Regions from separate parts of the Bradyrhizobium sp. 22 genome, predicted to be linked through region 2. Evidence: predicted binding sites of a transcription regulator. Region 2 holds the regulator's gene; the other holds the start of a gene.
What was found. Region 2 encodes LexA, which represses DNA repair genes until DNA is damaged. Its sites were predicted from a motif close to TGTTCNNNNTGTGTTCNG; they were not measured.
Positions count from the first base shown of each region.

Region 1: K410_RS0115370 (DUF763 domain-containing protein) is a predicted target of LexA. The motif match lies at 6,324-6,341, and genes of this name have one in related genera.

Region 1 covers NZ_KI519399.1:2,981,566-2,991,293, reverse strand. The annotation lists gene K410_RS0115415 (DUF1932 domain-containing protein) at 1-17, opposite strand, end outside; gene K410_RS0115410 (substrate-binding domain-containing protein) at 17-886, opposite strand; gene K410_RS0115405 (4-carboxy-4-hydroxy-2-oxoadipate aldolase/oxaloacetate decarboxylase) at 911-1,594, opposite strand; gene K410_RS0115400 (PIG-L deacetylase family protein) at 1,591-2,304, opposite strand; gene K410_RS0115395 (amidohydrolase family protein) at 2,356-3,240, opposite strand; gene K410_RS0115390 (TetR/AcrR family transcriptional regulator) at 3,273-3,983, opposite strand; gene K410_RS39510 (hypothetical protein) at 4,083-4,247, shown strand; gene K410_RS0115380 (PepSY domain-containing protein) at 4,244-5,167, shown strand; gene K410_RS0115375 (mechanosensitive ion channel family protein) at 5,180-6,319, opposite strand; gene K410_RS0115370 (DUF763 domain-containing protein) at 6,446-7,696, shown strand; gene K410_RS0115365 (hypothetical protein) at 7,731-7,973, opposite strand; gene K410_RS0115360 (hypothetical protein) at 8,041-8,238, opposite strand; gene K410_RS0115355 (hypothetical protein) at 8,253-8,438, opposite strand; gene K410_RS0115350 (cytochrome P450) at 8,537-9,728, opposite strand, start outside.
Region 2 covers NZ_KI519399.1:3,515,043-3,524,770, forward strand. The annotation lists gene K410_RS39600 (GIY-YIG nuclease family protein) at 1-215, shown strand, start outside; partial or broken gene K410_RS36955 (ComEC/Rec2 family competence protein) at 248-1,321, shown strand; gene K410_RS40395 (hypothetical protein) at 1,329-1,763, opposite strand; gene lexA (transcriptional repressor LexA) at 2,314-3,015, opposite strand; gene K410_RS0118020 (molybdopterin molybdotransferase MoeA) at 3,191-4,402, opposite strand; gene K410_RS0118025 (hypothetical protein) at 4,610-4,816, opposite strand; gene K410_RS0118030 (HAD family hydrolase) at 4,985-5,608, opposite strand; gene K410_RS0118035 (alpha-hydroxy acid oxidase) at 5,644-6,777, opposite strand; gene K410_RS0118040 (S41 family peptidase) at 7,097-8,434, shown strand; gene K410_RS0118045 (bifunctional diguanylate cyclase/phosphodiesterase) at 8,542-9,728, opposite strand, start outside.

The DNA of each region.
Region 1 (9,728 bases), 530 kb from region 2:
CGCTTCGGATCCGCCATCAGTTCAATCCTCGTGTCGTCTCGTCGAACAGCTCCTCGATCGCATAGCGGCGCGGGATCAGCGACTGCTGGAAGGCGTAGTCGACGATCAGCTCGAGCGGCCTCCTGTTGGCCTCGATCCCGAACGGCACGAGATCGGGTTCTGCCGCAGGCCTCATCTGTTCCTTGTTCCGCTTGAGCAGATCATAGAGGCCCGCGACCACGTCAGGACGCGATTTCGCCAGCTTCTCAGTCACCACCACGAGATGATTGACCGGAACGACGCCGCGCCGGGCGTACCATCTGGCGGCCTCGGCGGCAGGATCAGGAAATAGAGACTTGAGCCGGGGATCGTCGGAGGTCTCACCAAGCACGGCATCGAGCTCGCCGTCGAGCAGCATCTGCAGGATCTTCTTGTCTTTGGGCGCGCGCTCGGTGGTGTCGACATACTCGGCGACGTGCGGATCCTCGAAGGTAATCCAGCGGATCCTGTCGAGATTGACGCCGTAGTCGTTGGCGAGGATGCCCCTGATCCAGGCGCCTGTCGTCGTGGTGAACGAGCGGATGCCGACGCGCTTGCCTTCGAGATCGGACGGCCCGAGCGATCCACGTGCGGAATCGTAGAGCGCGTAGGAATGCTGGAAGCGGCCGAGCATGGTCGCCGGCAGCAGCACCAGCGGCCTGCCGTGCGCCTTCGCCATCAGATAGGTGACGATCGCCATCTCGCAGACGTCGAAGGCCTGCTCGCGCACCATCGGCTTGAACGCGGTGTTGGTCGGTGTGTACTCGATGAAGTCGAGATCGAACTGGTCGGAGCGGAGCTCGCCGCTCTTGACCGCCTGCACATGGCGGTGGTTGCCGAGCACGGCCTTCAGCTTGAGACGATCCATCCGCCTGCTCCGCTTGTGTTCGCCCTAGACGTCCTCGGGATTATCGACGTAGACGAGCCCGGCCTTCGCCAGTGCCTCGCGCATGTTGTACATGTCAAGGCCAAGCTCGCCGGAGGCAAGCCGCTTACGCTTGCCGCCCTCGTCCGAGTTGCGCTTTCTCGCCTTGTCGGCGACCTCCGAGGCGTAGCGCTTCGGCACCACCACGACGCCGTCGTCGTCAGCGACGACGATGTCGCCGGGATCGACGTTGACGCCGGCACAGACCACGGGAACGTTGACCGAGCCGAGCGTCGCCTTGACCGTGCCCTTGGCCGAGACCGCGCGCGACCAGACCGGAAATTCCATCTCGTGCAGCGCTTTGACGTCGCGGCAGCCGGCATCGATGATCAGCCCTTGCACGCCGCGCGCCTGCAGCGAGGTCGCCAGCAGCTCGCCGAACATGCCGTCGGTATTGTCCGTGGTGCAGCCGACGACGAGGATGTCGCCCTTCTTGCACTGCTCGACGGCGACATGGATCATCCAATTGTCGCCGGGTTGCGCCAGCACGGTGACCGCGGGACCGGCAATCGCCGCGCCGGGCCAGACGGGCCGCAAGTATGGCTTCATCAGGCCGAGGCGGCCGTAGGCCTCATGCACGGTCGAGACACCATACTCGGCCATGCCGGCAGGGTCGGCTCGCTTGATGTTGCGAACGACGACCGGCTTCATGCCAGCTCCTCTGCAACCGTCGGGAACAGGCGCTGATAGGCCTCGCCATAGGTCATGGGCACGCCGGTGTTGCGGCTGCCCTGGATGCCGCGGTTGAGCGCGACACGCTCGTAATAGCCCCACAGATGCTTCTGCGCGGCCAGGATCTGGAACGCTTCGTATTTCTCCTTCCAGACCTCGTCGATCCTCAGCAGCAGGTCGGGCTTGTAGTTGCACTGCTCGGGCTGATGCGGCTCGAACAGGAACACCGGCGGTGCCGCATACTTGTACTGCGCGCCGGGCTTGTGGCCCATCGCCTGCGCGACCACACGGGTCTCCTGTGCGAAATGCGCCGCGTTGGGATGATCGAAATTGTACGGATCTTCCAACGCATGCGTCAGCACGAAGCTCGGATTGAGCTCGCGGTAGATGTCGACCATGCGGTCGAAGTGCGCCTCGGTGAGCTTCAGTGGATAGTCGCCGCAGTCGAAGAACTCGATCTCGGCGCCCAGCAGCTTCGCCGCGCGCTCCGCCTCGTCCTTGCGCCCCGCTTTGACCGATTCCAGCGTCGCGCCCTTCTCCTTCCAGGCGAACTGGCTCTCGCCGCGCTCGCCAAAGGACAGGCAGACGATCTTCATGCGATAGCCCTTCTTCGCATGCAGCGCGATAGCGCCGCCGGCGCGCCAGACGAAATCGCCGGGATGGGCGGTGACCACGAGACCTGTCTTCATGGGACGAACTCCCTTCTTTCGTTTGTAGGCATCAAATTGATCGGCGCCCGGTCATCGGTCGAACCCGAACAGGCGCGCGGGATTGTCGACGAGGATCTTCTGTTGAAACTCCGGCTCCGGCGCGAACAGCGGGATCAGATCGACGAGGTCTCCGTCGTTCGGCATCGCCTTGACGTTGGGATGCGGCCAGTCCGTGCCCCAGATGACGCGATCGGGCGCGGTCTCGACGATCTTTCGTGCGAACGGTACCGCATCGGTAAACGGCGGACCGGCCGAGGACACCCGCTCGGAGCCGCAGATCTTGACCCAGCATTTCTCGTCACGCTGCATCAGCTCGATCAGGATCCTGAACGGAAGCTGGTCGAGCCCCTCGGCGGCCTTCACCCGCCCCATATGGTCGATCGTGTAACTCAGCGGCAGCCTTGCCAGCATATCGGCATAATCCGGCAGGTCGATCGCGTCGAAATGCAGGTCGATGTGCCAGCCGAGCGGCGCGACCATGGCAATGACGCGGTCGAACACGCCCTTATCGGGCACGCCGCCGAGATGGCGGACGAAATTGAAGCGGCAGCCGCGAAAGCCGCCCTCGTGCAGCACGTGAAGCCCGCGCTCGGTGATGGTGTCGTCGATATTGGCGACCGCGCGATAGGCACCGTTGCTCGCAGCGATCGCATCGAGCGCGACCGTATTGTCAGTGCCGTGCACGCTGGCATTGACGATGACCGCGCGCTCGACACCGAGCTTGGCATGCAGCACGCGAAAATCCTCCAGCGGCGCGTCCGGCGGCGTGTAGGACCGATCCGACGCATAAGGATATTTCGCGCCGGGCCCGAAGATGTGGCAATGCGCGTCGCAAGCCAGCTTCGGCAGCTTGAACTTCGGCGTGCGCGTGTTCGGATCGGGCGGCGGAATGGTCGGCGTGTACATCATCGTCATCAGGTGAGCCCGCCGAAGCGAGACCGCTTGTTTCAAGTCTTGCTGCTGACGACCGGCCGGCGCCGCGCCGGCGCGGCATGATCGAGCGGCGGCGCCTGGAACGAGGCAACCGTCGCCTGCACCAATTGCTCGATGGCAGTGGCGGCATCGCCGCCGTCGGCCTCGCCGCGCGACAGGCGCGAAACGCGGTCCGGCGTCACCAGTGAATAATAGAGCGCGCCGAGCAGGAAATGGCTGCGCCAGACGATGTCGGTGCGCGGAATATGCGGCAGGCTTTCGTGGACCGCATCGATGAAGGCGTGGCTGGTATCGTCAAAAGTCTGCGCGATGATCTTTCGCGTGACCTCGTTGCCTTCCGCCGACATCACAGCGCGCAGCCGCGTGAAGCGCGCCCCGCCGCCGGCGAGATCGCTGCCCGAGGTGAATGCCGGCACCACATAGGCGCGCACGATCGCCTCCAGCCGGTCCTGCAGATCGCGCACGCGCCGGGCGGCCGCGAGCAGCTCCGAACGGCGCAGGTTCATCGGCCCGCAATGGCGCCGATAGATCTCCAGCAGCAGCCCGTCCTTGGTCTTGAAATGATAGGTCACACTGCCGGGATTGGCCCCGGCCGCGTGCGCGATATCGCGCACCGAGACGGCATTGAAGCCGTTGGTGGCGAACAGCTCCTCGGCCGCGGCGAGGATTGCCTCGCGCATATTCGGCTTGCGGGCCGTTTCCTTGCTGGTGGGCTTGCGGACCATGTGATTTGTACTATCGTACAAAAGATCAGGTCTCGTCAACAAAAACCGCGGCGGCCTGCGAGGACGGCTCGGAAGGAGCCGGACAAGCCTCTCCTAGGCATGTCGAATCCGCTTGCCGAACCGATCGGCTGGCGACGGCATATTTCGCCGCGAATTCTGAGCCCGGTTGCTGCGCGTCAACGCAACAGCATGGACAAAGCGTCATTTGTGTTTTGCACGGCGCTGCGCGAGCACTGTCTGGAAGGCACCGAGGACGACGAATGAGTAAACCCGCATTGTTGAGGCTGCATCGCTGGATCACTTTGGTCTTCGCTCTTCCCTTGCTCGCGATCATCGTCACCGGCCTGATTCTGTCGATCGAGCCTCTCGTGCAAACGACTATCATGAGCGGTGCCGCGATCGAGGCCGACCGTATCATCGAGGTGGTGGAGCGATACGATCCCGATGGCAAGGCGCGAGGCCTCTCCATCGACGCGGGCAGCCGCAGCATCACGCTCCGGGGCACCAACGTGCCGGCGATCGATCTTGCAACCGGCGAAGCCGCCTCGGCGGGTTCGACCCTGTCGAATGTCTTGCTCTGGGCCCGGTTCACGCACGAACGCCTCATCGGCCAGGCCTGGCTGGTGACGGCATCCACGCTGGCCATCGTGATCATCATGCTGCTCGGCATCGTCATGGGATTGCCGCGGCTGCGCAACACGCTGTCGGGATGGCACAAGGCAACCGCCTGGTTCACGCTGCCGCTGATCCTGCTCAGTCCGCTGACCGGTCTGTGCATGGCGTTCGGCCTGACATTCCAGAGTGGAACTGCTCCGGCCGCAACCGACCGCCCTCTCGCCCTGCCGGACGCGATCCGCATGGTTGCAGCCTCGCATGAGCTGTCGCATCTGGTCTCGATCGGCACGCGCGGCGGCCGCACGATGGCAAGACTTTATGACGGCGGCGAGTTGCGCGCCTATGCCGTCACGTCGTCCGGGGCCACCCCCCTGCCGCGCAACTGGCCGCGCCTGATCCACGAGGGAAACTGGTCGGCCCTGATCGCCACGCCGCTCAATGTCGTGACGTCGATCGCGCTGCTGATCCTGCTGTCGACCGGCCTGCTGATCTGGGCGCGGCGAACGTTGCGCAAGCGGCGACCGCGCGCGGAGGGGCCGACCGACGCGGCAATGGTCGGCGCTAGCTGATCGCGCGGAGAGTCAATTGCGTGCGCCCGCCCGCATCTTCTCCGGTGCGACGCGCTGGAAGAGATCGCCATCGTTGTCGGCCGAGGGGATCAGGATCGCGCGATCGCGCGGCAGCGCTTCCGGCATCTCGTCACGGATGAAGGCGATCATCTTCTCTCGCATCTCGCAGCGCAGATCCCAGGATTGCGGCGCGTTTCGCGCGCTGACCAGCGCGCGCAGCTCGATGGTGCGCGCGTCCGCATCGATCACCTGAAGATTGACGACGGCCCCATCCCAGAGCTTGGACTGCTTCACCGCCTCCTCCAGCCAGCGCCGAATGCGCGGAACGTCGGCGCGATAATCGACATGAAGCGCGATCACACCGATCAGGGATGCGGTGTCGCGGGTCCAGTTCTGGAACGGCTTCTCGATGAAATAGGACAGCGGCACCACCATGCGGCGCCAGTCCCACAGCCGGATCACGACATAGGTCGCGGCGATATCCTCGACCCAGCCCCACTCGTTCTCGATGATCACCGCGTCCTCGATACGGATCGGCTGGGTGATCGCGATCTGCAAGCCCGCGATCAGGTTGCTCAGCAGCGGCCGCGCCGCAAGGCCGACGATGATGCCGGCGGCGCCTGCCGAGGCAAACAGGCTGACGCCGTATTGCCGGACCGAATCGAACGTCATCAGCGCGGTCGACACCGTGATGATGACGATGATGGTGTCGGTGACGCGCTTGAACACGCGGACCTGCGTGACGTGCTTGCGCGCGACGAAATTTTCGGTGACATCGCGGAAATTCTGCAGATAGCGCGCCGCGCTCATATCGACGATCCTGATCGAGATCCAGCCGATCAGTGCGATGACGGCGACGACGAACAGGCGCATCATCGGCGTACGGATCGTGTCGTCGAGCGGCGCGAGCGGCAGGACCAGGGCGACGGCCGCCAGACACAGCGCCAGCTGAGCCGGGCCGGACGTCCGCTCGATGAACACGCTCAGCAGCGGCAGGCGGGTTCCAAAGGCCCGGTTAAGCAGCCATTTGGCGATCCGGTAGAACGACAGCGCAAGGAGGATTGCTGCCGCAACGAGGCTGAGACCGATGAACCATGACGGTATCCAGCCGAGCATTCCGTCGATGTCGGCCATCACAGCCTGCCAATGCATCGCCATTTCCCAATTTGCTCCGCGACAGCCGGCTCAACGCCTCTCAGCCGGCTTCGCTCCCCCGCCCTGTGCAACGCAGCATCCCATAGGTGCAAGTGTCGCCGAACTGGGCTAATTTGGGGGCTCATGACTCGACGTAGCGGCAGCGCCGATCTTCCCCTGCATACCGGACGGGTTCCGCCCTGGCTGGCGAGCCGCATGGCCTCGCTCGGGTCGATCGTCACGCAGGCGATCGTGCATCATTACGGCCGCGATGCATTTTTGCAGCGGCTGTCCCATCCGTTCTGGTTCCAGTCGTTCGGCGCCGTGATGGGAATGGACTGGCACTCCTCCGGCATCACGACGTCGGTGATCGGCGCGTTGAAGCGCGGGCTGGGCCCGCTTCAGGACGAGCTCGGGATCTATGTCTGCGGCGGCCGGGGCCAGCATTCGCGCAAGACACCGGACGAGCTGATGCAACTCGGCGAGCGCGTCGGCTTCGACGGCGCAGAGCTGACTCGCGCCAGCCGCCTGGTGGCGAAGGTCGACAGCGCGGCCGTGCAGGACGGCTTCGACCTCTATCTCCACGGCTTCTTCGTCACCGCCGACGGCAAATGGACGGTGGTGCAGCAGGGCATGAACGGCGACAAGCGCCAGGCCCGCCGCTATCACTGGCATTCCGAGGCGCTGAAGAGCTTCGTCGATGCGCCGCATAGCGCGATCGACGGGCCGCAACAGGGCGAGATCGTCAATCTCACCGACCATCGCGCCGACGTCTCACGCACCGCGCAGCTCGATCTCCTGGATGATCTCGGTCCCGATCGCATCGTCTCCGAATTCGAACGTCTGGTCGGGACTGCGTCCGAGCCGGCTCAGCCCATGCTGCCGCATCTGATCATGCCCGCGCACCACGACGTGCGTCCGAAGGACGTATTTGCGCGCCGCCTGCACGGCACGCTGGCCGCCGCGGCCGAGCGCGGCCCGGCCGACTTTCCCGAATTGCTGCTGACGCCCGGCGTCGGCGCCCGCACCGTGCGCTCGCTGGCGATGGTCGCGGAGGTCGTGCACGGCGCGCCCTATCGCTTCGCGGACCCGGCGCGTTTCTCGCTCGCCCATGGCGGCAAGGACCGGCATCCCTATCCCGTCCCGATCAAGGTCTATGACGAGACCATCCGCGTGCTGAAGGGCGCGATCCAGAGCGCCAAGCTCGGGCGTGAGGAAGAGATGCAGGCGATGAAACGGCTCGACGATCAGGCCCGGCGGCTGGAGCGGACTGCCCGGGGACCTTCGGTGGAGGCCTACATCGCCAATGAGCGCGCCGCCTCGCCCGATCTCGACGGCCGCTCCGTGTTCGGCTGGGAACGCGACCTCGCGCTCACAAAAAAGCGGACCGGTTGAACACCGGTCCGCAAGTTGGTCGGGAGGAACGCTGTTAGGTCTCGTCGGTCTCCGGCTTCTCGTCGAGCCGGTTGGCGGCGTGGTCCTGATATTGTTCGGTCTGGATGGTCTTGCCGTCCATGCCGCGGATGTCCGAATGCTGCTTCTTGTCGCGGTTGGACAGGACCATGTTGTCGCCGATCATCTCCTTGGGGATTTCGGTCATGCCGCCGGTGCCGTCGCCCTTGCCGTGCATGCCGGATCTGAAATGCGTCTTGCTGCCATGCCCTCCTGGCATCGGTTTCTCCTCTTGCAGTGATCTTCTTCGTGTTTCCGTGACGAGCTCTGCATCGGAACTTGCAGCGTCACCTGCCGCCCTTGCCCGCCTCGTCGTGCGTGTGATGGGAGTCGCGCTCGCCTCCACCGCCCGAGACGCGGCTATGATTGCGTTGCGAATTGTCGGCGGGCGGCTTCTTCACCTCCAGCGGCGCCTTGGCGTTCTCGTGTGAGGCGCCGGGTCCGCCTTGGCGGATGCTGTTCGGGGTCTTGGTGGATGTCGACATGGATGTCGCCCTCCTCAACGATCTTGCTGATATCCCTGGTTGGTCGTGTTCTGCTTGATGTTGCCCTGCTGTCCCTGCTGGTCCGGATTTTCCGCGCGCTGCTGGCCATGCGGCGTCTGATCAGCGGACATTTGCTTGCTGTCGCTGGTTCCCTTGCGACTCTGATTTTCCGGCGGAACAGGTGGCATCTTGCTGGTCATGATCTGTCTCCCGTTCGAACGTGCGAGGGGACAACAGGACGAGCGGCACACCGTTCCTGGACGATGTGTGACAAAGATTCTCCGAAGGGACACTTGCGTCAGCTCGCCGCGGTAAGGGAACGATCGATGCTTGCTTCGCTGCACGCAGTCATCCGTGTTCCCCGGCCCTCGGCCGTGACCGGAAGCCTCGCGATCGCGCGCAAGCCCGGCCGCTTGCGCCAGTGCACCTCTGCGGGATCGACGGCCAAGCCGAGTTTCGGCCAGCGCACGAACAGCGCTTCCAGCGCACAGGCCGCCTCGATGCGCGCGAGCTGATGGCCGAGGCAGAAATGGATTCCCGTTCCGAACGAGAGATGACGATTCGGCTTGCGCTCGAGATCGAGCCGCTCCGGACGGTCATGCATCGCCGGATCCATGTTCGCGGCGGCGAGCATCACCATGACCCGATCGCCCTTGCTCAGACGTACGCCTTCGACCACGACATCCCGCCGGACATAGCGCGGCTTGGAGAACTGCACGGGGGAGACGAAGCGCAGGAACTCCTCGACAGCGAGCCCGATGCGGCTCCAGTCCTGCTCCAGCCAATCGCGCAAGTCCGGACTTCTGAGGAGCTCGTAAGCGGAGCCGCTGATGAGATGTGTGGTGGTCTCCGACCCCGCCGCAAGCAGCAGAAAGACCATCGAGACCATTTCATCCGGCGTGATCTGGCCGCCCTCGCGCTCGACCTGGACCAGCTCTGCGATCAGGCCCTCGCCGCCATGTTCGCGCGCGACCTGCAATTGTCGATCCAGATAGGCACGCATCTTGCGGAACGCAAACAGCAGGCGGAAGAAGCTGACGACGTTGGTCAGCGAGGACATCGTATTGGCCCAGGCGATGAAGCGGGGACGATCGGCCAACGGCAACCCGAGCAATTCCGAGATCACCGCGAGCGGCAGGATGCGCGCATAGCGCTGAACCAGATCGGCCGGACTTCCCGCCGAGAACAGCTCGTCGGCGAGGCCGTCGGCGATGGCACGGATGCGCGGCTCCATCGCGACGATCGCGCGGCGGCGAAAGGCCTCGTCCACGATGCTGCGCAGCCGGGTGTGATCCGGCTCGTCCATCGTCAGCATGTTGTTGGCGATGGTCCGGACGTAGCGCGGCATCCACCAGCGCAGACCGGCGACGTCGCCGTCTTCCTTTCGCAACGTGAAGATCGCGTCGTCCTTCAGGACCTGCGCGGTGGCGTCATGGGTCGTGGTGATCCAGACGTCGCCGATGAGAGGAAACCGTGTCGCAACCACGGGC
Region 2 (9,728 bases):
GACGGATGCCTAGGCGAGTAGAGACCCATCGCCTGAACGGACGTCCATTCGATGATGTGTTTTATATTGCAACTGATGAACATCAACGCCTTAAGCTCGAGGCTACCCTGATCAAATCTCTAAACCCAATTCAGAATAGGCAATGGACGAATGTCAATTCTGACGACGTCCGCTCCCGAACAGACTCCCGAGCAGCCCAGCGCAAGGCAAGCTAAGGCACGGCACACATTATGGATTTCGCAACAGCTATCCGAGCTTCCAGATGTCGTTTGCTGCAACGCTCGGGCTGGTGGCGCTGGTGCAGATCGGCATGCCGAACCTGCTGGCCGCGCCCGATCATTCGGCGACCGCACGCGTGGCGCTGTGGGGCGGCCGCGAGATCGCGATGCTGTTCCTGGCCTCGCTGATCGCGGGGCTTGCGACCACGCCCTATGCCGCCTTCCACTTCCATCGCGTCACGCCCTATGGCGTGCTCGCCAATCTCGGGGCGATGCCGGTGGTCTCAGTGCTGGTGATGCCGGCGGGGCTGTTGGGATTGCTCGCAGCGCCGTTCGGGCTCGATGGCGTGTTCTGGTGGTTGATGGGACTGGGTATCGACTGGATGGTCGCGGTCTCGCGCTGGGTGGCGGCGCTGCCGGGCGCGGTCGGCCGCATTCCGGCGTTCGGCATCGCGCCGCTGATCGCCGCGAGCCTCGGCATCATCCTGATGGGCCTGTTGCGCACGCCCCTGCGCTGGTGCGGTGCCGTGGTGCTGCTGGCTTCCATCGCCTGGGGCCTGTCCGCGCGGCAGCCTGATGTCCTGATTGCCGGGGACGGCGCCAGCGTCGCGGTGCGGGGCAGGGATGGGCGTCTGCACCTGATCAGGGCGGGCAAGGACGGTTTCCTGCTGAAGGAGTGGCTGGCGGCCGACGCCGATCCGCGCGATGCCGGCAGCAGCGCGTTGGCCGAGGGAGTGTCGTGCGACGAATCCGGCTGCGTGACACCGCTCGCCGACGGACGCCTGGTCGCGCTGGCCTCGCGGATCGATGCGCTGGCGGACGATTGCAGCCGCGCCGCGCTGGTGGTGACGGCGCGGCCCGCGCCGCCCGATTGCGCGGCGATGGTGGTGGATCGGCAGCGGCTCGCGCGCCAGGGCGCGCTGGCGCTGACACGGCATGGCGACGGATTTGCGGTTCAGGCGGTCAAGGCGAGAGGTGCAGACCGCCCCTGGTCGCCGGCGGCCGCCGGCGAGGGAGATTTCGAAGGAGCCCTCATGCCGAGGCCGGCTCCGCGCGTCCGCGACGCTACGCCGTCGGAGGCCGATCTTCAGGCCGAGGACTGAGCTTTGATCAGCCGATCGGTTGGCGCGTGACCGCCGCTCGACTGTCGGCGATGATCTCAGGCTTGTGCTCGCGCTCGCCGACCGGCTGCGTCACCGGCAGCTGCAGCACGGTTGCGCGCTGGCCTTCGACCAGCTGCGTCACCAGCACGTATTTGCCGTCAGGAAATTCGATCGCGTCGTGATGGCGATCGGGAATGTGCGGATCGATCTTGCCGAACTTGCCGACGCGGGAGTTGACGGTGCGCGTCCAGATCCAGCGGTTGTCGTAACGGACGTTGTCGGCGAAGGCGAGCTCCGTCCCCGGCAGCAGGCAGACCGCAACGGACAGATCGGCTTCGGAGGCGAAGCCGCGCGTCGAGGTGCCGCGGAAGGTTGTCGTGACGATCGTCTCTCCGACCTCAGCGGGACGCGTCGCGACGGCATGCAGGCTGTAGTCACACATCGGGTGCTCCTCATGCGAAGATGGCGACCCGCGTCTCGTCGAGGCGCAGGCCTCAATCAGAGTGGAAGCCTGCAACGCTCTGCTTGGTTATGGGCAAATCTGCGGCTCGCGTCCGCAGCGCGCGATCACATTATCTTTCCCGGATTCGATAGGAACAAACATCGCATCCTTGCATTTGGCCGGCGTATCAGCACTGCCGGCACGCGCAGGGCTATCGCATGTGGCGATGGTCACCAGCTGCCTCCGCAGCGTCATGGCCGGGCTTGTCCCGGCCATCCACGCCTTCCACGCAGCACAATGAACGTGGATGCCCGGGACAAGCCCGGGCATGACGACCTCTGCAAAATTCAAATGCGATTGCCCTGCACTCTGGCGGCGGAGCGAAATGGCCGCGCGCCTGCGCTTGCGAACCGGATGTCGCGCGGAAGAGGAGCCGGACGGTCAGCGCAGAACCAGAGGGACCATCCAGCCGGAGCGGACCAAGCGTTCGCTCCAATCTTGGATCGACGGTGCCGATCGAAAGCGCGCGCGGCGCTTGAAGCTCCGGGTATCAGTACTTCCGGTAAAGCCCGATCAGCTTGCCCTGAATCTTCACGCGGTTCGGCGGCAGGATGCGCACCTCATAAGCGGCATTGGCCGGCTCGAGTGCGATCGAGGCCCCGCGGCGGCGGAAACGCTTGAGCGTGGCCTCCTCGTCGTCGATCAGCGCCACCACGATGTCGCCGGTATCGGCGCTCTCGTTGCGCTGGATCAGCGCCATGTCGCCGTCGAGGATACCGGCCTCCACCATGGAATCGCCGCGCACTTCGAGCGCATAGTGCTCGCCCGTGCCGAGCATGTCGGGCGGGACGCTGATGGTGTGGCTGCGGGTCTGCAACGCCTCGATCGGCGTGCCGGCCGCGATACGGCCCATCACGGGCACCGCAACGGGCCGCTCGCCCTCGTCCATGGAGGGGCTGGAGCTGGCGCGGACCTTGCCGAGATTGCCCTCGATGACGCTCGGCGTGAAGCCGCGACGGGCGCCGGCGGCAGCCTGGAGCTCCGGCAGCTTAATCACTTCGATGGCGCGTGCGCGGTTGGGCAGGCGGCGGATGAAGCCGCGCTCCTCGAGCGCGGTGATCAGGCGGTGGATGCCCGACTTCGAGCGCAGGTCGAGCGCATCCTTCATCTCGTCGAAGGAGGGCGGCACACCGCTTTCCTTCAAACGTTCGCTGATGAACCTCAGAAGCTCGTATTGTTTGCGCGTTAACATCTCGACCAAAGTCCCCCGGTTGATGTCGTTCGATTCCGAGACGATGAGTTCAGCGATAAGCCGCTACATGCTCGAAACAAATCATGAACGGACACTATATGTTCGATACATGTTCCGCAACTGCTTAATTTACCGTGAACGGCGGCGAGCTCGCGGAATGTGTGTGGCCGTGCACTCAGACGGGGAGCCGCAGCACCTCGCAAGGGCTGCCGGCCTCGGCCTTCGGCGCGAACGGTGCGCGCACGAGAAGTACCTGTGCCGCAGCAAGATTCGCAAGCAGAGAGGAATCCTGATGGCTGACGGGAACGGCGACTTGCGCACCGTCGTCGCGCAGTTCCAGGCGCGCGCGCAGGTAATCCTCGCGCTGGTCGTTGGCGCCGAGATCCTTGCCCAGCACGGCGCGCTCGCGGCGATGATGAATCACTGAACGGCCCGACAAGGCGCGAATCAACGGCACCATGAACAGGAACGCGCACACGTAGGACGACACGGGATTGCCGGGCAGGCCGATCACGCGCATTGCGCCGAGCCGTCCGTGCATCATCGGCTTGCCGGGCCGGATCGCGATCTTCCAGAACGCCATCGAGATGCCTTCGCCCCGCAGCGCCTGCTGGACCAGATCATGGTCGCCGACCGACGCGCCGCCGGTCGTGACCAGGATGTCAGCACCGCTCTCGCGGGCGCGGCGGATTCCGGCGGAGGTGGCCTCCAGCGTGTCGGCGGCGACACCGAGGTCGATGGTCTCGGCGCCCTCGCTGCGGGCGAGCGCATGCAGGGCGTAGCCGTTGGAATAGACGATCTGGCCGTGCCCGGGCGTGGTGCCCGGCCTCACCAGTTCGTCGCCGGTGGCGAGGATCGCAACCTTGGGACGGCGGCAGACGGCGAGATCCGGGTGATTCATCGCCGCGGCAAGCGCGAGATCGCGCTCCGTCAGGCGGGTTCCCTTGCGCAGGAGCACGTCACCCTCGCGGAAATCGACCCCGGCCGGGCGGACGTGCCGTCCGGCGATCGCGGCTTCCTTGATGGTGACGCTGTTGCCGTCCGCGACAGTGTCCTCCTGGATCACGACCGCGTCCGCTCCGTCCGGGATGACGCCGCCGGTAAAGATCCGCACGGCTTCGCCGGCGCCAACTGCTCTCGCGAAAGGACGGCCGGCTGCGATCTCGCCAATCACCGTCAGCCGGGAATCGACCGTTGCCGCATCGGCCGCGCGCACGGCGTAGCCGTCCATCGCCGACATCGCCTGCGGCGGCTGCGTGCGGCGCGCCGCGACGTCATGCGCGAGCACGCGGTGATAGGCCTCGTCGAGCGAAACCATCTGTTCAGGCAGCGGCTCTGCACCTGCCAGCACCGCAGCAAGGGCGTCGGAAACCGGCATCAGGGCCACGGGCGAAACTCCTGCTCGCACATCGTTCAATAGGGCGGCGAGAGTTCTAGCTGACTGCAGACGCGAGGCAAAGCAGCACGCAGGATGATCTATCCTGCGTGCTCTCCGTGATCGAGCAAGTGCAAGTCCGCACACGTGATTCTAAAGGCGAAACGCCGGCATGAGCCTGGCCGACACTGAGCTGGCCAGCGCCACCCGGTGATGTGATCAAGGTGCCGTCGGATCGTCCGGACTGACGTCCCATGCGACGTCGGGAGGTTTGGGGCCCTGGTCCCTGTCGGGGAGCGGATCGGCCTGCGATTTCAGGTCCGCAGCCTTGCTGATCAGCTTGGCGGAAAGCTCGGAATCCGAGGTGTTTTTTGCGAATTCAAGCAGCAGAGAAGCTTGCTTGGTGAGATAGGTTTTGCCCAGCACGTCGATCAGTCCGATGTAGAAGTCCCAACAGACTCATGAGTCCGAAGGGTGGTATTCCGTTCCGGGAACTCCGTATAAAAATGCACAAAGGGATCAGGTTCCACAGTTTTTGTAAATTTGGTTCCGAACGCGGCTTGCAATTGGGCTGCTTCTAGCGACGGGCCGGGGTCAAATGCCCAACGCCTTCAATGCGTTCCCGACGTCGCGCGGCGATGTCACGTGCACGGCCGTCAATCCGCGCGCCCGCGCGCCCTCGATGTTCTCTTCGAGATCGTCGAAGAACACGATGCGCTCGGCCGGCACGCCGATCGCCGCGACGACATGGTCGAAAGCGTCTGCGTCCGGTTTGCGCAGGCCGATGCTGGATGACAGGTACAGCTCGCGGAAATGGCCGAGCAGACCGGCATATTCCTTCGAGAAGTAATCGACATGCGGCCGATTGGTGTTGGAGAAGGCGTAGAGCGGCACCTGCTTTGCCGCACGCGGCAACAGCTCGGCGATCTCAGGCATCTCGCCGGCGAAGATCGCGTTCCAGCCCTCCAGGAACTGGGCGTCCGAGATGCCGATCCCCAGTGAAGCGCGTAACGAGGCGAAATAGTCGGCGTCGCTGATCTTGCCGACCTCGTGCAGCCGGTAGGCCTCGTCGCGCACATAGCGCGCGAGGATGCTTTCGGGTTGGCAGCCGGCGTGCCCCGCCCAGCAGGCGATCGCCTTGGAGAAGTCGATGTCGAGGACCACGCGCCCGAGATCGAACAGAAGCGCATCCGCGCTGCCGGGAGAGAGCGATGTCATGGCGTCCTTTTCACCTCAGCGTCGGAGTCCGCAGGTCAGTACCGATAAGGCTCGTGGTCGAACAGCGGGAACGCGCTGACCACGCTCGGCGCGTTGGTGGCGGTCGCCGGATGCAGGCAGGATTTGTCGATCTCGGCAAACGATGTGGCGCCCAACAGGCCGAGGCAGCGCAGCACCTCGTCTTCCAACAGCTCCAGCATCCGCGTGATGCCGGCTTCGCCTGAGGCCGCCAGCGCCCAGCATTGCAGCCGGCCGATGCCGACGAGATCTGCGCCTGCCGCAATCGCCTTGACGATGTCGGTGCCGCGACAGATGCCGCCGTCGACCATGATCTTGGCGCGGCCCTTCACGGCCTCGACGATCTCGGGCAGCACGTGCATGGCACCGCGGCCGTGGTCGAGCTGGCGGCCGCCATGGTTGGAGACGTAGATCCATTCGACGCCGTGATCGACCGCGATCAGGGCGTCCTCGGCGGTGGCGATGCCCTTCAGGATCAGCGGGATCTTGTACCTGTCCTTGATCATCTTCACGGTCCGCCACTCCAGCCCCTTCTGGTAATCGCCACCGGTGGCGCGCAGGCGGCTCTCGCGAACATAGCGCTTGGCGATGTCACGTTCGCGACGGCTGTAATGGGCGGTGTCCACGGTCAGGCAGAACGCGGCGTAGCCGTTCTTCTCGCTCCGGCTGACGACATCGGCGACGAAAGCATCGTCGCCGCGGACATAAAGCTGGTACAGCCGGAGCGCATCGGGCGCCGCCTCGGCGGTCTTCTCCAGGCCGGGCTCGGACACCGAGCTCAGCATGTGCGCCGCACCGAAGGTGCCGGCACCGCGCGCGACGCTCGCCGCACCATTCGGATCGAAGATTTCGAGCGCTCCGACGGGCGCGAGCACCACCGGCAGGCGCATCCTGCGGCCGAACTGCTGAACCGAGCCATCCACCTTGCGGACGTCGCGCAGCACGCGGGGGCGAAAGGCGATCTCGTCCAGCGCCATGCGGTTGCGGCGCATCGTGGTCTCGGTCTCGGCGGCGCCGACGATGTAATCCCAGGCGTTCTGGTTGAGGTTGGCCCGCGCTTTCCGGATGAATTCGTGCAGGTTCTGGAACGGCTCGTTGCTGGCGCCGAGTTCGACGTTCCGTTCTGCCCGGATGCCGGGTGCTTCGTTCATTGTTATCCTCCCGAGAATTTGAACCCTTATCTCATCGCCTAACCCGTCCAGCCCTGCAAAACTATCCTAGATTTGCATGGCTGCGAGGCGCGGACCGGCCTACGATTCCGCTTGCAGGTAGGCCAGTCCCGCAACGTTGCCAAAAGTTTAGGTCCGGGCGAAGCGATTTCTGCGGCGTACCCGTCGGCGTGGTATCCCGGCCTTGAAGAAACCAGAATGGTATTGTGAGAAGCGGGCTGGATCGCCAATTGCATGGCGTCTCCCATGTCTCACGAGACAAGTTCGAAGCGAACCGCCAAGCAAGAAGGCAAGCCCATCCATGCGGAAATCCCTGCTGTTCCCTCTGGGCGCGCTCACCGGAGCGTGTCTCACCCTTCTTGTGGCCAGTCCGCACGGCGGTGTCTGGGCGGCACGGGCGGCGGCGAGCGCGGACGACGCCTATTCCCAGCTCAATTTGTTCGGCTCGGTGTTCGAGCGCGTGAAGGCGAGCTATGTCGAGAAGCCCGACAATGCCAAGCTGATCGAGGGCGCGATCACCGGCATGGTGACCTCGCTCGATCCGCATTCGCGCTACATGAATGCAAAGGCCTGGACCGAGATGCAGGAGACCACCTCCGGCGAGTTCGGCGGCCTCGGCATCGAGGTCACGATGGAAGACGGCCTCGTCAAGGTGGTCTCGCCGATCGACGATACGCCCGCCTCGAAGGCCGGCCTGATGTCCGGTGACCTCATCAGCAAGATCGACGGCGAGGCGGTGCAGGGCATGACGCTCGAGCAGGCCGTCAACAAGATGAAGGGCCCGGTCGATACCAAGACCAAGCTCACCATCATGCGCAAGGGCGCGGACGCGCCGCTCGAAGTGGCGATCACGCGCGAGATCATCCATGTGCGCCCGGTGCGCTTCCGGGTCGAGAACGGCGACATCGGTTATATCCGCATCACCTCGTTCAACGAGCAGACCACCGACGGCCTGAAGAAGGCGATCGCGTCGATCTCCAAGCAGGTGTCGCCGGAGAAGCTCACTGGCTACGTCGTGGACCTGCGCAACAATCCGGGCGGTCTGCTCGACCAGGCGGTGTCGGTGTCGAGCGCGTTCCTGCAACGCGGCGAGGTCGTTTCGACCCGCGGCCGCAGTCCGGAGGAGACGCAGCGCTTCACCGCCCATGGCGGCGACCTCACCAAGGGCAAGCCGCTGGTGGTGCTGATCAATGGCGGCTCGGCCTCGGCCTCGGAGATCGTGGCCGGCGCCCTGCATGACCACAAGCGCGCCACGATCATCGGCACGCGCTCGTTCGGAAAGGGCTCGGTGCAGACGATCATTCCGCTCGGGTCCGGCAATGGCGCGCTGGCGCTGACGACGGCGCGCTATTACACGCCGTCGGGCCGCTCGATCCAGGCCCAGGGTATCGCCCCCGACATCGAGATTCTGCAGGACGTGCCGCCCGAGCTGAAGGGCCGCATGGACACCATGGCGGAGTCCCAGATGCGCGGACATCTGTCGGCCGGCGAGGGTGGCGAGCAGACGGGGTCACAGTCTTACGTTCCGCCGGAAGAGAAGGACGACAAGGCGCTGCACGCGGCCTACGACTTCCTGCACGGCGTCACCGCGAACGCGGTTGCGGCGAAACGCGCATCGAAGGGCGCGGTGCCGAACTAGGTTTTGCGACTTTCAGAGCTTGATATCGCCCGGGAGTGCATCGGCACTTCCGGGCGATTTCGTTTGGGCGGTCTCGGTGACCGGTAGGCTGCAGGGCTGCATCGGCGCTAACCCGTCCCGCGGCGGCGGCTGCCGCTGCCTTCGCGCTGGGCCAGCCGGCTGCGATGCAGCGCGAACAGCTCCAGCATCTTGTCGGCGGGCCTGGCGGCGCTGAACAGATAGCCCTGCATCTCGGAGCAGCCGAGCGCACGCAGCAGGCGCTGCTGCTCCTCGGTCTCGACGCCCTCGGCCGTGGTGGTCATGCGGCGCGCGGCCGCCAGGTTGACGACGGCCTGGACGATGCTGGCGGAGCCATCGGGGCGGGCGATGTCCTCGACGAAGCAGCGGTCGATCTTGATCTTGTCGAACGGGAAGCGGTGCAGGTAGCTCAGCGACGAGTAACCGGTGCCGAAATCGTCGAGCGCGATGCGGACGCCGATGGCGCGGAGCTGGTGCAGGATCGCGAGCGCGGCATCGTCGTCGCGGATCAGGACCGCCTCGGTGATCTCGAGCTCGAGCCGGCTCGCCGGCAGGTTCGAGGCGGCGAGCGCCGCCATGATCTTCAGGGCCAGGGTGCCGCTCTTGAATTGCACCGGCGAGACGTTGACCGCGAGGCGGATGTCGTCGGGCCAGCTCACGGCGTCCCGGCAGGCCGTCGCCAGCACCCATTCGCCGATCTCGTTGATCAGGCCGGTATCTTCGGCGATCGGGATGAACTCCGCCGGCGAGACCATGCCGCGCTCGGGATGGCGCCAGCGCACCAGGGCCTCGCAGCCGGTGATGCGGTCGTCCTTCAGGCTGAGGCAGGGCTGGTAATAGACTTCGAGGCCTCCTTCGCGGCCTCCTTGGGCGATGGCGTGGCGCAGGTCGCCTTCGAGCTGCCGGCGCTCGCGCACCTTGGCATCCATCTCCGGCTCGAAGAAGCGATAGGTGCGGCGTCCGGCGGACTTGGCGGCGTACATCGCCATGTCCGCATTCTTGAGGATCTGGTCGAGCACCGTGCCGTGTTCCGGCGCGAGCGCGATGCCGATGCTGGCGTCGGTGGTGAGATGATGGCCCATGCAGTCGAACGGCGTGCGGATGGCCGCGAACACCCGCGCGACGAGTTCGTCGACCTGGTCTCGTGAGGCCACCGCGCTCTGGACCACGGCGAATTCGTCGCCGCCGAGCCGCGCCACGAAATCCGCCGGGCCCGCACAGCGGCGCAGGCTTGCGGCAACCGATTTCAACAATTCGTCGCCGACGAGGTGGCCGA